One region of the Streptosporangium sp. NPDC051023 genome, then DNA from elsewhere that is predicted to be linked to it. Evidence: riboswitches for the same ligand, from Rfam matches in the RefSeq annotation. Region 1 holds a riboswitch; each other region holds the start of a gene.

Region 1 (4,891 bases):
GGGGACGACGCGCTGAAGGTCTCCGGACAGGTCTACTACGGCGGGAAAGCCGGTGTCGGCGGGGACCGGAGCGTGGTGGTCCGCAAGGGCAACGCCGTGCTGGTCTACCTGTGGGCGGGAGAGTACGCCAAACCGGTGAAACGTGACTGGGCAGACCAGTTGCGGGACGCCACCCGGATGACAGCCAAGGTTTGCGCCGTGGCCGCCTGCAAGTAAAGAACAAAACAGCCAAAAAGGTGAGCTAACCCTTACTGATTCTGTACTATTTCGCCCCAGGTCTTTGCGTGGGGAGGCGGCGTCGTGGCCGTGGCGGGTAAGCCGGGTGGGTTTGTGCGGATGCCGATGGCTGCAGGGCTGGCCCTCGCGCTTCTCCTGCTTCCTGTGGGCGGTGCGATCGCCGAGCCGAAGCCGACGATCGCGCAGGCCAAGAAGAAGCTGGACAAGCTCAACGACCAGGCTGATCAGCTCGTCGAGAAGTACAACCAGGCCAGTGAGAAGTGGAAGAAGGCCCGCAAGAAGTACCGGGGCCTGAACGCCGACCTCACCAAGCAGACCGCGAAGGTGGCCGGGCTGCGCAAGGATCTCATCACCATGGCCGTCAGCACCTACCAGGGCGGTTCCGTCGGCTGGCAGAACCTCGTCGGCCAGGGCAACCCCAGCCTGGTGCTGAGCGGCCTGGCCGCGGCCGACCAGATATCCGCCTCCCGCGCCCAGACGCTGAACGCCTTCGACGAGGCCAACAAGGCGCTGCGCGACAACCGCGACCAGGCCAAGGACGCCCTGGCCGAGGCCGACCAGACGCGCGACGAGCTGGCCGACGAGAAGGCCAAGGTCGAGAAGATGGTCAAGGACCAGACGAAGGTCCTGCGCGATCTCGGCACCTTCAGGAGCGGCGACCCCAACAGCACGGGAATCCAGTACAACGGCCCGGCCTCGGGTAACGCCAGGGCCGCCCTCAGCTTCGCCTTCGCCCAGATCGGCAAGCCGTACCGGTACGGCGGCACGGGGCCGGACGGCTGGGACTGCTCCGGGCTCGTCCAGGCGTCCTGGCGCAGCGGAGGTGTGAGCCTGCCTCGCACCACCTGGGAGCAGTGGAGCTGGGGCTCCAGCCGCAAGGTCTCCCTGAGCGAGCTACAGCCCGGTGACCTCCTGTTCAGCAACGGCCTGGGTCACGTGGGCCTCTACGCGGGCGACGGCAAGATCGTTCACGCTCCCCAGACCGGTGACGTCGTCAAGGTCGTCCCGCTGTCGTCGTACGGCGGCCGCCTGGTCGGAGCCGTCCGCCCCTGACCCGGCACTGACCCGTCACCGACTCATCCGGTGCCCCGTCCCGGCGGTTCCCGCCTCCGACGGCCCTCCGTCCGCTCCGGGGGGCCGGTGTCTCAGGTTTCCCGACGCCCTCGGGGCGCCTGAGACGTCTCTAGAGAGGCTCTGAGGGCCGGGCGGGGGTCTTCGGGGGGTCTTTCTCCAAAGTGTCCCTACGTGGCGCGTGGAGCGTTCCCTGGCGTCATGGGGAGCGATCGTGTGGAGCGTTTCCTTACGCCACGTAGAGCGACAGGGTGTCGGCGACGCAGGCGGCCCTTCTCTGGCCCTCGACCTCGACGGTCATTCTGATCTTCACCAGTTTCCCCGCGGGGGAGTTCTTGACGTCGGTGAGCTCGGCGCCGCCACGCACCCGGGAGCCGACCCTGACCGGGACGGGGAAGCGGACCTTGTCGAGCCCGAAGTTGACGCCCATCGTGATCCCCTCGACCTGGAAGATCTCGGCCATGAAGGCGGGCAGCAGGGCCAGCGTCAGGTAGCCGTGGGCGATGGTTCCGCCGAAGGGGCTGGCGGCCGCCCGCTCGGGATCCACATGGATCCACTGGTGGTCGCCGGTGGCGTCGGCGAACATGGCGACCTGCTCCTGGGTCACCTCGCGCCAGGCGCTGTGCCCCAGATGCTCTCCCTTGGCCGCGGCGAGTTCCGCGAGGCCGGCGAACGATCTCATGCCCCAGATCATGCCCGATCGGGCATCGCGTCGCGAACGCGGCGGTTCGTGTGGACCGGTGGTCGTGCGGGGCCTGATCCCGCGCCCGCCGGGCCGTTCCAGGGCTCGGTGGGAACGATGAAGATCGATAACTGATGTGATGTATGTGACACATGCGATGGCTTTCAGGTGGTGCGCGCGGAATGTGACGAGAGTCATATTCGAATGGCGGAAATGCCTCGCCAGCAGGCATTTCATAAACGTGAAAACTTTTTTTCGATCTTCGGATTTGGTCGGACCTTTGCCGGAACTTGGTAATCGGGGTACCTTCTGGCGGTCGCGGTGAGCAAGCCATGCCATCGCATCGAATGCCGGTCTCACGGGCCGGTGTCCATATAAAGATCCAGCTGGTCACCGTGTCCCATGGGGTTCGCCCCGCCGCGGTGGCCTGCCGAGTCCGTGCAGCCAGGAGGCATGGAGCCGGGGAACCATTCGGCCATTGATCTATGGCCAGGGGTGAATCGACATGTCTGTTGTCGTAGGGCTTCTTCCCAGCCCGAATCCGTCAGCTAACCCGGTAGGCATCAGTGGAAGTCCCAAGGAGAAATCCTGTCTACCACCCCGCACAACCCCCGTTTGTCGCGCCTTTTCCGCCTTTCCCTCGGCGGATTCGTCCTCACGCTGACCGCCTCAACCGGAGCGGTGGCACTGGGTTCCACGACGGCACAGGCGACGACGGACATCGCGGCCGCGGTTCAGGTCAAGAGCACGGCGAAGACTCGCGTCAAGCGCACGGCGAAGGCCGCAATGAGCCGGGCAGTACGGCAGCAGGCCAGGGCCAGGACGGCCGTGGCGGCGGCCAAAAAGCAGATTGGCGACCCATACCGGTGGGGAGCCTCAGGCCCGGGTGCGTTCGACTGCTCGGGGCTCGTCCAGTACGCGTGGCGCAAGGCCGGCGTTTCCCTCCCCCGGGTCACGGGCAGCCAGTACCGCGCGGTCAGGAAGAAGGTCTCGTGGAGCAGGTTGCGCCCCGGTGACCTGCTGTTCTTCTACGGTAAGGGCCACGTGGGCATGTACGTGGGCCACGGCAAGATGGTCCACTCGCCGAGCAGCGGTAAGACGGTCAGGATTGTGACGTTGAAGGGCTACTACAGATCCGCCTTCGCCGGAGCGGTTCGTCCCGGCGGCTGACAGAGCGGGATACGGTCCCGTCCATGCTCCCCGATGGACGGGACCGTCGCATGCCTGCCGGGCGTCCCGGCAGGCGGTTCCGGGCGGTTCCGGGCGGCTGCCCTGCGGGCGGGTACGGCCCCGGCGGGTGCCGGTCGAGTAGCATCAGCTGACATGTCCGTCCCGAAAGGGCGCCGCGCCGTGCTCGCCGGGATGCTGGCGCTGATGAGCACGGGGCTGGCCGGTGGGGCGCGGCCCGCCTCGCGGACGGCCCGCGACCTGTGGCCCGGTGCCGCGAGCGTGGTCCGTGGCGAGTGCTCGCTCGTCGTCGGCCACCGTGTCCCGCTCGCCGAGCTACGGGATCTGGCCTCAAGAGCCGACCGTGCCTGCCGTACCCTCGCGGAGATCTGGGGGCCGGTCAAGGCGGTGATCCTGTTTCCCGCGACCGACGCGGAGGCGGCGGAGATCACGGGAGCGGCGGCGACCGGCGGCCTGGCCGCGATGGCGACCGCGGACCGGGTGGTCGTCCTGCCGACGGGCTACGCGAGACTCAGTCCGGCCGGCAGGGATGTGGTGATCGCCCACGAGCTCACCCACGTGGCCACCGGCGCGACCCGGGGTGGCCGGGTCCCCATGTGGCTGTCGGAGGGGTTCGCCGACTACGTGGGCTACCGCGACGCGGGGATCGCGGTGCGGGTGGCCGCCGCCGAGCTGGCGGCGGAGGTGCGCGCGGGCGTCCTGCCCCCCGGGCTTCCCGGGGCCGCCGACTTCGCCCCCGGCGCCCCCCGGCTGGCGCAGGCCTACGAGGAGGCCTGGCTCGCGTGCCGGTACGTCGCGGAGCGCTTCGGCGAGAAGGCACTGGTAAGGCTTTACGGTAGCGATGTGGGCAGCACACTGGGCCTGTCGCGGGCGGGGTTCACCGCCGCGTGGCGCGACCACCTCCGGAGGGAACTCGCATGACGCGGACCGTGACGGATACGCCATCGGGTCCGCGGGGGGTGCTGAAGGGGGCGGGATGGGCGATGGCCATCCTGGGGGTGGCCACGCTGGCGGTCGTCGCGCTCACCACCCCGTGGCGGGCGCTGCCCGCGGGAGCCCCGCCCATCGAGCCCGATCCGGCCCGTGACTTCACCGCGGCCCAGATCGCCCGCTCCGAGGCCTTCGACGCCGCGATCGGCGTCCCCGCCTACCTGTCGCTCGGCCTGACGCTTGTCGTCGCGGGGGTGCTGGTCGGCACCCCGCTGGGCGCGAAGCTGCTGGCCCGCCTGCGGGGGCCGTGGTGGCTGCGGGTGCTGTTCGGCGTCCTGGCGATCTCGGCGGCCGTCGCGATCCTGCGCTGGCCACTGGGCATGTGGTCGGAGACCTACCTGCGTGAGTTCGGCCTGTCAACGCAGACCTGGGCGTCGTGGACGGCCGACCGCCTCAAGAACATCGGGATCGGCACCGGGCTGACGGCGATCATGGTGCTCGCCGTGGTCGCGCTGGCCCGCCGCTACCGTCGCTGGTGGATCCCCGCCGCGCTCGGCGCGTTCACGCTGACCGTGGTCGCCTCCTTCGCCTACCCGGTGGTGATCGAGCCCCTCTTCAACGACTTCACGCCCATGCCCGCGAGCACGCTGCGCGCCGACCTGCTCGCCATGGCCAGCAAGGACGGCGTGCCGGTCGAGAACGTGCTCGTGGCCGACGCCTCCCGGCGGACGACCGCGCTCAACGCCTACGTCTCCGGATTCGGCGCGACCCGCAGGATCGTGG
Region 2 (4,891 bases), on a different contig from region 1:
AGCTGATGGACCGCTGGCGGTCCCTGACCGGAGCCGAGGCGGACCACCTCGGCAGGGAACTGATCTCCCGGTACGGCGAGCCGCACCGCAGATATCACACGGCGACACACCTCGAGGCCGTGCTGGCCCACATCGACGCGTTGGCCGGCCACGCGGTCGATCCGGACCTGGTACGGCTCGCGGCCTGGTTCCACGATGCCGTCTACGATCCCCGGCGCGGCGACAACGAGGAGCGCAGCGCCAGGCTGGCCGAGCGCGCGCTCCCCGAGCTGGGGATGCCCGCGGAGGCGGTGGGCACGGTCGCCAGGCTGGTCAGGCTCACGCTTACGCACGCCCCTGAGCCGGGGGACGCCGACGGGGCCGTGCTGTGCGACGCCGACCTGGCGATCCTGGCCTCCTCCCCCGAGGACTACGCGGCCTACACGGCCGCGGTGCGCGAGGAGTACTCCTTCGTCCCCGACGAGGCCTTCAGGGAGGGCAGGGCCGCCGTGCTGCGCTCGTTGCTCGACCTTCCGGTGATCTTCCACATCGCCGACTTCGAGGCGCGGGCACGGGCGAACATCCACGCCGAGCTTGAGCGACTGTGAGCGATTATTCCCCATGAACCAACATCTCACCCAGGTTCTTCTGTGGTAATTTGCTGGAATCTGGTGGATTAAGGAGTGGGTCAATGCTCGCCCAGCAGCGGCAGCAGGCGATTCTCGAGCGGGTGCGCGGCAGCGGCGGGGTCAGGGTCGCCGACCTGGTCCGCGAGTTCGGCGTGTCCGACATGACGATCCGCAGGGATCTCGAGGTGCTGGCCGAGCGCGGCCTTGTGGAGAAGGTTCACGGCGGGGCAACGGCCGCGGGGCCCGGCTCGACCGAGGAGCCCGGATTCACCGCCAAGTCGGCGCGCCAGCAGCCGGAGAAGGAGGCGATCGCCCGGCACGCAGCCGGGCTCGTCAGGCCCGGCACGGCCATCGCGCTCTCCGCGGGGACCACCACCTGGACGCTCGCCCACTTCGTGGTCGACGTGCCCGAGCTGACCGTGATCACCAACTCGATCCGGATCGCCGAGGTCTTCCACCGCTCCCCGCGCGCCGACCGCACCGTGGTGCTGACCGGAGGAGTGCGCACCCCGTCGGACGCGCTGGTCGGCCCGGTGGCCGTCGCGGCCATCAGGGGGCTCCACGTGGACACCCTGTTCCTCGGCGTGCACGGAATGAGCGTCCGGGCCGGGTTCACCACGCCCAACCTGCTGGAGGCCGAGACCGACCGTGAGCTGGTCGCCTCGGCGCACCGCCTGGTCGTGCCCGCCGACCACACCAAGTGGGGGACGGTCGGGATCAGCACGATCGCCGCGCTGACCGAGGCCCACGTCCTGATCACCGACTCGGGCCTGGCGGAAGAGGCCTGCGACGAGCTCGCCGCCAGGGTCGGCGAGCTCGTCGTCACCGAGTCGCGGCGGGAGAGCGAGGCACAGGACCGATGAAACGCACGATTACCCGGCTGGCGGACGGACGCGAGCTGTTCTACTTCGATCGGCGGGACGACGCGGACCGCAGCGCGGCCGACGAGCGCGATCTGCCACCCCGCCCCGTCGCCTCCGAGCTGCGCTACGACCCGCTCACCGAGGAGTGGATCGCGGTCGCGGGGCACCGCCAGGACCGCACGTTCCTGCCGCCCGCCAGCGAGTGCCCGCTGTGCCCGTCCGCCCCCGGCCGCCCGACCGAGATTCCCTCCCCCTCGTACGACGTGGTCGTCTTCGAGAACCGCTTCCCCTCCTTCTCCGCGAACCTGGGCACGTACTCACAGGTCGGCGGCCTGAGCGAGGTCCGGCCCGGCGTGGGCAGGTGCGAGGTCGTCTGCTTCACCCCGGAGCACGACTCCTCCTTCGCCGAGCTCTCACCCGGCCGGGTCGAACTGGTGATGGAGGCCTGGATCGACCGTACGGCGGAGCTTTCCGCGACGCCCGGGGTCGAGCAGGTGTTCTGCTTCGAGAACCGCGGAGCGGAGATCGGCATCACCCTGGCCCACCCGCACGGCCAGATCTACGCCTACCCCTACGTGACCCCACGTACCCGGCTCTCCCTGGACGCGGCGCGACGCCACAGGGAGCGAACCGGAGGCAACCTCTTCGCCGACGTGCTCGCCGCGGAGCGGGAGGCCGGGATCCGCGTGGTCGCGGCGAACGAGCACTGGACGGCGTTCGTGCCCGCCGCGGCCCGCTGGCCGGTCGAGGTCCACCTCTATCCGCACCGCCAGGTGCCCGGCCTCGGCGCGCTCGACCGCGCGGAGCGCGCGGCGTTCGGGCCGCTCTACACCGAGGTGCTGCGCCGCCTCGACGGACTTTTCGGGGTGCCGATGCCGTACGTCTCCGCCTGGCACCAGGCGCCGGTGAACATCGGCCGGGAGCTGTCGTACGCGCACCTGGAACTGTTCAGCATCCGCCGCGCACCGGACAAACTCAAATATCTCGCCGGGTCCGAGTCGGCCATGGGGGCTTTCGTAAACGACGTCCTCCCCGAGGAGACCGCCCGGCGCCTGCGCGCCGTTATCACGAAATGATCACCACTTGGTCTCGTCTTGGGGTCGCATGACCTCTCATTTACCACTACTATCCTCACGCATCGGACAAACAGTTCGATATGCCTAATCTCAGGCGCCTCGCCTGAGAGCCGGGGACCCATGCATTTGGGGTGAACCACTTCGGTGGAAGGGCTTCCTCCAGCCCGAACCCGTCAGCTAACCCGGCCGGCGTGAGGAGAGGAGAGCTGTGGCGGCTCTGTCCCCCATGTTCCGTCGCCATGCGGTCGTGACCGTTTCCCTGGTCTCGGCCCTCACGTTCACCCTCGGCGCGGCGGGCACGGCCAACGCCGCGCCCAAGCCGAAGGAGTCCCAGCTCCGCACCGAGCTGGCCCAGCTCACCAAGAAGGTCGACAGGCTCATCGAGGCCTACGCGGCCAAGCGGGAGTCGCTGAGAAAAGCACAGAAAGCCGAGGAGGCCGCCAGAGCCGACCTGCGCAGAGCCGAGGAGGCCTACGCGGAGGCGGGCAGGCAGGTCGACTCCATCGCCCAGCTCCGCTACCAGAGCGGCACTCTCGATCTGCCCTCCATGCTGTTCGCCCCGACCATGGGCGGCGCCGCCGTCATGGAACAGCTCACCGCCCAGCAGAGTGCCTACCTGCAGGGTTTCGCCAGAAGCCGGGATCTCATGAAACAGGCCGCGGACAAGGCGGCCCTGCTCACCGAACAGATCGGACAGGAGGCCAAGGCGGTGCAGATCCAGCGTGCGGACGCGGAGAAGGTGATCCGCGCTATCGAGGACAAGCTCGACCAACTCGTTCCCACGGGCAGCGGGCGCCGCTCCGACGGCAGCTGGGCTCCCCAGCTGCCGACCGGCGAGGACAACATCACCGACCGCACGCGGATCATGCGCGAGACCATCGGACAGACCTTCAAGCTGCCCCACGAGGTGGGCTGTTACCGGGCGGAGAACGACGGTGGCGAGCACCCGCTCGGCCGCGCCTGTGACTTCATGATGAGCACCGGCGGCTCCCTGCCCACGGCGGACAACGTCAGGCTCGGCGACGAGATAGCCGCCTGGGCCCTCAAGAACAAGGACAGGCTCGGCGTCAAGTACGTGATCTGGCGTCAGCGCATCAACACGGGCTCCGGCTGGCGTGCCATGTCGAACCGGGGCGGCATCACCGCCAACCACTACGACCACGTCCACATCTCGATGTACTGACGCCGAGCGGGGAAGACCCGGACCTCCGCCGCCCTCGTCGCTCCCGTCGCCTCCGGGCTCCGGGACGAAGGGGGCGGGCGGTGACTGACGACGATCACATGCGCGCCCCAGCGGCTCCTCGGACAGGCGTCTCGGAGCACGAGGCGGGCGCAGGGCGGGCGCGGGGCGGGCGCGGGGCGGGCGCGGGGCGGGCGCGGGGCGGGCGCGGTAAAACCGCATGACAACGGTCGCGCCCCGGGACAGGATTGGATCCCGTGACCGATGACCGCATTGATCCGCCCTTCATCGCCGACGAGGCGACCATGCTGTACGCGTGGCTTGACTGGCACCGGGAGACCCTGGCCGTCAAGTGCGCCGGGCTGTCACAGGAACAGCTCAGCCTGCGCCCCTGCGCACCGTCGACGCTGTCCCTGCTGGGCCTGGTCCGCCACATCACCGAGGTGGAGCGCTATTGGTTCCGCAACATCCTCAACGGTGAGGAAAACCCGCCGCTCTACTGGAACGAACAGTATCCCGACGGTGACTTCGACCGGCTGGACTCCTGCACGGCCGAGGAGGCTCTCACCCGCTGGCGCGCCGAGATCGAGGGCGTCCGCGAGCTCTACACCGGGCTCTCCCTGGACACCCTGGGCGGGCAGCAGCGCGGAGGAGAGGACGTCTCGCTGCGGTGGATCCTCGTCCACATGATCGAGGAGTACGCCCGGCACAACGGCCACGCCGACATCATCCGCGAGCAGATCGACGGCGTCACTGGAGAGTAGTGCTCGCGGCCGTCTCCTCGATCGCCTCCGCGATGAGCCGGTCGAGGCCCGCCAGATCGGGCGGGCAGGCCGCACTCGCCTCGGCGAAGCGGGTGAGCAGCCTGGCGAAGGTCTCCCGATCCGCCTCGTCCCAGTCGGCGATCAGGCCGTCCACGTAGGTCCGCCGGGAGGCGACGACCACCTCCAGGACACGCCGTCCCCTCGGGCTCAGCCTCAGCCGGGCCCGTCTGGCGTCCACCTCGGACTCCTCTCGCTCGACGAACCCCGCGCCGATCGCGTCGTTGACCAGCCTGCTGGCGGTCGAGGGGTCGACGTCCAACTGCTCGGCGACCGCGCCGACGGTCACCTCGGGAACGTCCAGGCTCAGCTTGTGCACGGCGTGCACAACCATCACGTTCGA
Region 3 (4,891 bases), on a different contig from region 1:
CAGGCCATGCGCGCCGCGGCCGAGGGCAGGCTCGGCGGCGAGGTGCTGGTCACCCAGGGCGTGCTCACCAGGGGCGAACTGGAGTTCTGCGTGCTCTGCGCGGTGCTCGACGCCGTGTACTTCCTGTTCGACGCCCCGGAGCACGGAGCGAGGTTCCGCCGGGGAGAGCGGCACTGGCTCGGGCCGCAGTGGTACTTCGACATGACCGGACTGCTCCGGGAGTACAAGAGAAGGAGGACGCAGTTGGACCGGACCTGGCCGTCCGCCGATCTGGACGCGCTCCCGGTTGTCCCCGTCGGCCGCGTGCCCGCGCAACGGGTGGTCCTGACCTCCCTCCAGTGGGAGGTCGTGGTCGGCGCCGACTCGACGGCGACCCCCGCGGACCTGGCCCACCGGCTGGGACGCCCCGCGTACTCGGTGCTGCTGGCCGTACGGCAGCTCGCCGCGGCCGGGCTCCTCCGTGTTCCCAGGGGCGAGATCACCGCCGCGCCCGACCCTCCCGCCGCGCCCACCACGCCCGGCGCCCTGGACGACACACCCATCACGCGCGGCGCCCTGGACGACGCCCCCACCCGGCCCGACACGCGCGTGGGCGCACTGCCCAGACGGGTCGCGGGCACCCGCGAGATCAGGGACGCGGTCGCGGACGGGACCGACACCGCGGAGGCGGCGCAATGGCTCCCCCTGACGACGGGGGACCCCGCCGACGTGGCCCTGCTCATCCGGCTGAAAAACGCATTGGAGGCACTCACATGAGCTCGGTCCGATGCCAATAAGGCTGCGGACACTGAAGAGGACCGGAAGGAGGGTGCCAGTGGAACTGCGCGACGAGGTGCGCCGGGAGATGACCCTGCTGCGCGAGCGGATACCGGACGTCGACGGAAGCGTCGCGTGCAGCGTCGACGGCCTGACCATAGCCAGCGACCTGGATCGGGCCTCCGAGCAGACCGGTGCCCTTTCCTCCGCGTTGCTGGCCCTCAGCCGCCGGATGGCGGACATGGTCGGCAAGGGCGCCTTCGAAGAGACGCTGATCTCCGGCACCAACGGCTACGCGGCCTTCTACGCGGCCGGACCCAAGATCGTCCTCACAGTCCTCGCCCGCCCTGGGACCAACCTCGGGCTGCTGCGGCTGGAGGGGCGCAAGACGGCGGCGAACCTGGCCGCCATCACATCTCGCACATGGACAACCCAGTGACCGGAGGCATGAATGGGCAACATGGACATCTCCCTCAAGGAGATGATGGCGATCGACGGGGCGGTCGGCTCGGTGGTCGTGGACTACAACAGCGGCATGGCGCTGGGCGCCCTCGGCGGCTCGAAGGACCTCGACCTGCAGATCGCGGCGGCCGGTAACACCGAGGTCGTCAGGGCCAAGATGCGGACCATGGAGTCGCTGGGCATCAAGGACGGCATCGAGGACATCCTGATCACGCTCACCAACCAGTACCACCTGATCCGCCCGATCACCGGCAGGAACGGCAAGGGCCTCTTCCTCTACCTGGCGCTCGACCGCACCCGGGCCAACCTGGCGCTCGCGCGGCACAACCTCCGCGGCATCGAGGAGAGGCTCGAGATCTGATCCTCCGGTACGGCACGTCCCCGGGAGGCGCGGGCCGTACCGGAGCTCCCCCTCCCCCGAGGCGGTGAGCGGCGTCGACCGCGGCGACGAGTCCGTCAGATCACGCGGAACAGCACGTCATCTGACGAAAAGAACAAGAGCGGGCACCCGTTTGGGTGCCCGCTCTTGCTTTTCCAGGGGGTGCGGGGGTTCGCCGGGGGGGCGGGGAGGTGGGGATCCCTCGGGGGCGAGGACCGCCGGGGGACGCGGAGCGGGGGGGTGGGGGTGGGGGAAGGAGGGCCGGAGGCGGAGCGGGGACCCTCGGGGCGGGGGCGGGGGCGGGGGCGGAGGCGGAGGCGGAGGCGGGGATGGGGATCCGGGGGGTTCGGGGGGTTTCCGAGGGTGGGGATCGAGGGGTGGGGATCGGGGGGAGACGAGGACGGGGGATCCTCCGGAGGTCTCCCCCGGCGGGAGCCTAGGGGCGCGCCGCGTCGGCCAGAGCGGTCGTCGGGGGCGCGGCCGGGTTGTCGTCCATGACCTTCCAGGCACCGCTGGCGTACGCGACGGGGTAGTTCTTCTTGCCCACGCCGTCGCCCCACTTGGTGATGACGTAGTCGACCTTGATGTGGCCCGCGCCGTCGACGCCGTCAACGCCGAGCGAGCTGGAGTTGAAGGTGCCACCGGTCAGGTCGGCGAAGGTCTTGGCGTCGAGGTCGATCATGACACCGCTGCTGGAGGGCACACCGGGACCGCGGTCCCCGACGAAGAACTTGGCCTTCTTGCCCTTGTAGATGACGTACCCCTCGGTGAACAGCGGCCAGCTCGGGCTCGCGATCATGCCCTTCTGCATGGGCTTGCCGCTCGCGGGCAGGCCGGTGTCCCCGGCGCGGCCCGAGGAGTCGTCCCAGAAGTAGGAGGCCTTGGTAGAGCCCTTGAGCAGGGCGGTCTCGGAGGCGGCGGGAGCGGTGGATCCGGTGCCGGTGTCGGCCGCGGCGGGAAGCGCGGAGACGACGCCGGCGGAGGTGAGGACGCTCGCGCCCAGCAGAGTGGCGGCGATCAGGCGGTTACGCAGGGCAAGGGAGAAACGCATAGAAAACAGGCTCTTTCGCGAGGGAACAGGACAGCCTCGTGCGCCAAACGAAGAGAAGGCACGGGCGTGAGCGCTCACAGGGAAGAGAAGTCGCAGCCGGAGAGACCGGACGCTACGCGGAGCGCGGTGCGAGGTGGGGTGCCGCGGTCAGGCGCGGCGGAAAAGTCTTAGTAGATCCGCACGAGTGCGGTGCTTGCCGGCACGAAGGCAACAAAGCGATCCATGAGGGGATCTCCTCTCCATCTCGTCTACCGGGTTAGCTGACGGGTTCGGGCGGTGGAGTTGCCCTACCGCCGCAGGTTCGCGGCGGATTCACCCCAAGAAGTGGGTCCCCGGCTCCCGTGACCCCTCAGGGCTTCGGGATTCGACGTCTGCCGGCCGCTCCTTCTCGTGAAGGGCAAGTCACCGACTGAGAACAACTAGGACACTACCCACCAGAAGGTGTCAAAGCAAAACAAAAGCCATGAAAACCCCAGAAGATCTACCTTCAATGCCCAAGAAAGGGGCATTGGCCACCCCTTGACCTTGCTCCTTCCTGGGCGTTAAGTTCATTGAAACTGTTAGGAAACTTACCTAATAATTTCCTAGTGAACATGCCTCTGACCTGCAGGTTCTCCCTCTTACCCCCCGAAGGAGACACTCTCCATGAACAAGCGAAGGATCGGCCTGACGGTGGCGGCCGCAGCCGCCGCTCCCGCCCTGCTGGCGACGGTGATGGTCAACTCGGCATCCGCCCACGGCTCGATGGGAACGCCCGTCAGCCGGGTTTACGCCTGCTATCTGGAGAATCCGGAGTCGCCGGACACCCCCGCGTGCAAGGCCGCGGTCGGCCAATGGGACACCCAGCCGCTCTATGACTGGGATGAGTTGAACATCGGCACCGCCAACGGCAAGCACAGGGAGATCATTCCCGACGGGCAGCTCTGCAGCGCCGGGCGCGCCAAGTACCGGGCATACGACGCGCCCCGCACCGACTGGCCCTCGACCGCGCTCCCGACCGGAGGCGGCCCCTACACCTTCCGCTACCCCTACACCGCCGACCACCCCGGCACCTTCGAGATCTACATCACGAAGGAGGGCTTCAACCCGCTCCAGCCGCTGAAGTGGTCGGACCTGGACACCACGCTGCTGGCGAAGGTGCGGAACCCGTCCAAGGTCAACGGCGAATACGTCATCCAGGGCCAGCTGCCCGCGAGGACGGGCCGCCACATCGTCTACTCGATCTGGCAGCGCTCGGACAGCGCCGAGGCGTTCTACACCTGCTCCGACGTGACCTTCGGCAACGTGTCCACCCCCACCCCCACCCCCACCCCCACCCCCACCCCCACCGTGACGCCGACCGCGACCCCGACCGCGACCCCCACCGTGACACCGACGGTGACGCCGACCCCGACCCCGACCTCGACCACCTCCCGGCCCTGGGCGGCCGGTGTCTCCTACACCGCGGGGAACCTGGTGACCTACGGCGGCGCCACCTACCGGTGCCTGCAGCCGCACACCTCCCTGCCCGGCTGGGAGCCGTCCAACGTCCCCGCACTCTGGCAGCGCCTTTAGAACCCTGTAGAACCCTTTAGAACCCTGTAGAACACAGCACCGTCTGGACACCGCGCCGCCCGGAGAGCAGTGCCCGTACGGGCGGCGCGCCTGCGGGACCCGCGAGCGGCGCCCGGTCCCGCAGTACCGTGGACGCGTGCTGATAGTCCTCGGCTGCGCGGTGCTCGTCGTGGCGCTCTACACGCTGGCGCTGTACGGCACGGCCGGAACCGCCGCACTCGGAGCGGTCGCCGTCACGCTGGCCGTCGCGATCGTGATCGGCATAGACGGCGGGAGCGTCAGGGGGGGCGCCGGGTTCGGGACACTCACGGCGGGCGGCTCGGCCGTCGTGTGGTCCCTCGGCCGCTCTCACAGACGCCGCAGGGCGGGCCGTTCCGCGCTCGCCGCCTACCGCGCCGCCTCCGCGGCCGTGCCCCGCCTGGCCGCGACCGTCGAGCGCGACCGGATCGCCGCCGAGCTCCACGACGTGGCCGCCCATCGGCTCACCGGGATCGCAGTCGCCTCGGCCGCCGCCCTGCGACTCGCCGATCCCGCGCTCACCTCGGAGGCCACCGCCCACGCCGCTGAGGCGGGCCGCCTGGCCGTCGCGGAGCTCGACCGCCTGGCCTCCCTCGACCGGCGCGGCGAGAGCGCGACCCTCGCCGACATCGACACCCTGGTCGGCGGCCATCCCGGAGTGGCCTACCATC

The links. Region 1 has a riboswitch for cyclic di-AMP ahead of AB0395_RS09395 (C40 family peptidase). Riboswitches for the same ligand answer to the same signal wherever they lie in the genome.
Region 2: linked by a shared signal. The riboswitch ahead of AB0395_RS13080 (hypothetical protein) and the one ahead of AB0395_RS09395 (C40 family peptidase) in region 1 are both predicted to bind cyclic di-AMP.
Region 3: linked by a shared signal. The riboswitch ahead of AB0395_RS10265 (hypothetical protein) and the one ahead of AB0395_RS09395 (C40 family peptidase) in region 1 are both predicted to bind cyclic di-AMP.

The regions. Positions count from the first base shown of each region.
Region 1 is NZ_JBFBCE010000010.1:122,775-127,665, reverse strand. Features, by position in the region: gene AB0395_RS09410 (hypothetical protein) at 1-216, shown strand, start outside; gene AB0395_RS09405 (NlpC/P60 family protein) at 343-1,290, shown strand; gene AB0395_RS09400 (MaoC family dehydratase) at 1,538-1,990, opposite strand; cyclic di-AMP (ydaO/yuaA leader) riboswitch at 2,409-2,568, shown strand; gene AB0395_RS09395 (C40 family peptidase) at 2,606-3,160, shown strand; gene AB0395_RS09390 (hypothetical protein) at 3,314-4,099, shown strand; gene AB0395_RS09385 (M48 family metallopeptidase) at 4,162-4,891, shown strand, end outside.
Region 2 is NZ_JBFBCE010000016.1:21,124-26,014, forward strand. Features, by position in the region: gene AB0395_RS13065 (metal-dependent phosphohydrolase) at 1-587, shown strand, start outside; gene AB0395_RS13070 (DeoR/GlpR family DNA-binding transcription regulator) at 671-1,471, shown strand; gene galT (galactose-1-phosphate uridylyltransferase) at 1,468-2,547, shown strand; cyclic di-AMP (ydaO/yuaA leader) riboswitch at 2,619-2,753, shown strand; gene AB0395_RS13080 (hypothetical protein) at 2,795-3,730, shown strand; gene AB0395_RS13085 (DinB family protein) at 3,985-4,491, shown strand; gene AB0395_RS13090 (MarR family winged helix-turn-helix transcriptional regulator) at 4,478-4,891, opposite strand, start outside.
Region 3 is NZ_JBFBCE010000011.1:140,244-145,134, reverse strand. Features, by position in the region: gene AB0395_RS10280 (hypothetical protein) at 1-756, shown strand, start outside; gene AB0395_RS10275 (roadblock/LC7 domain-containing protein) at 815-1,195, shown strand; gene AB0395_RS10270 (hypothetical protein) at 1,208-1,579, shown strand; gene AB0395_RS10265 (hypothetical protein) at 2,034-2,648, opposite strand; cyclic di-AMP (ydaO/yuaA leader) riboswitch at 2,879-3,028, opposite strand; gene AB0395_RS10260 (lytic polysaccharide monooxygenase) at 3,294-4,202, shown strand; gene AB0395_RS10255 (ATP-binding protein) at 4,339-4,891, shown strand, end outside.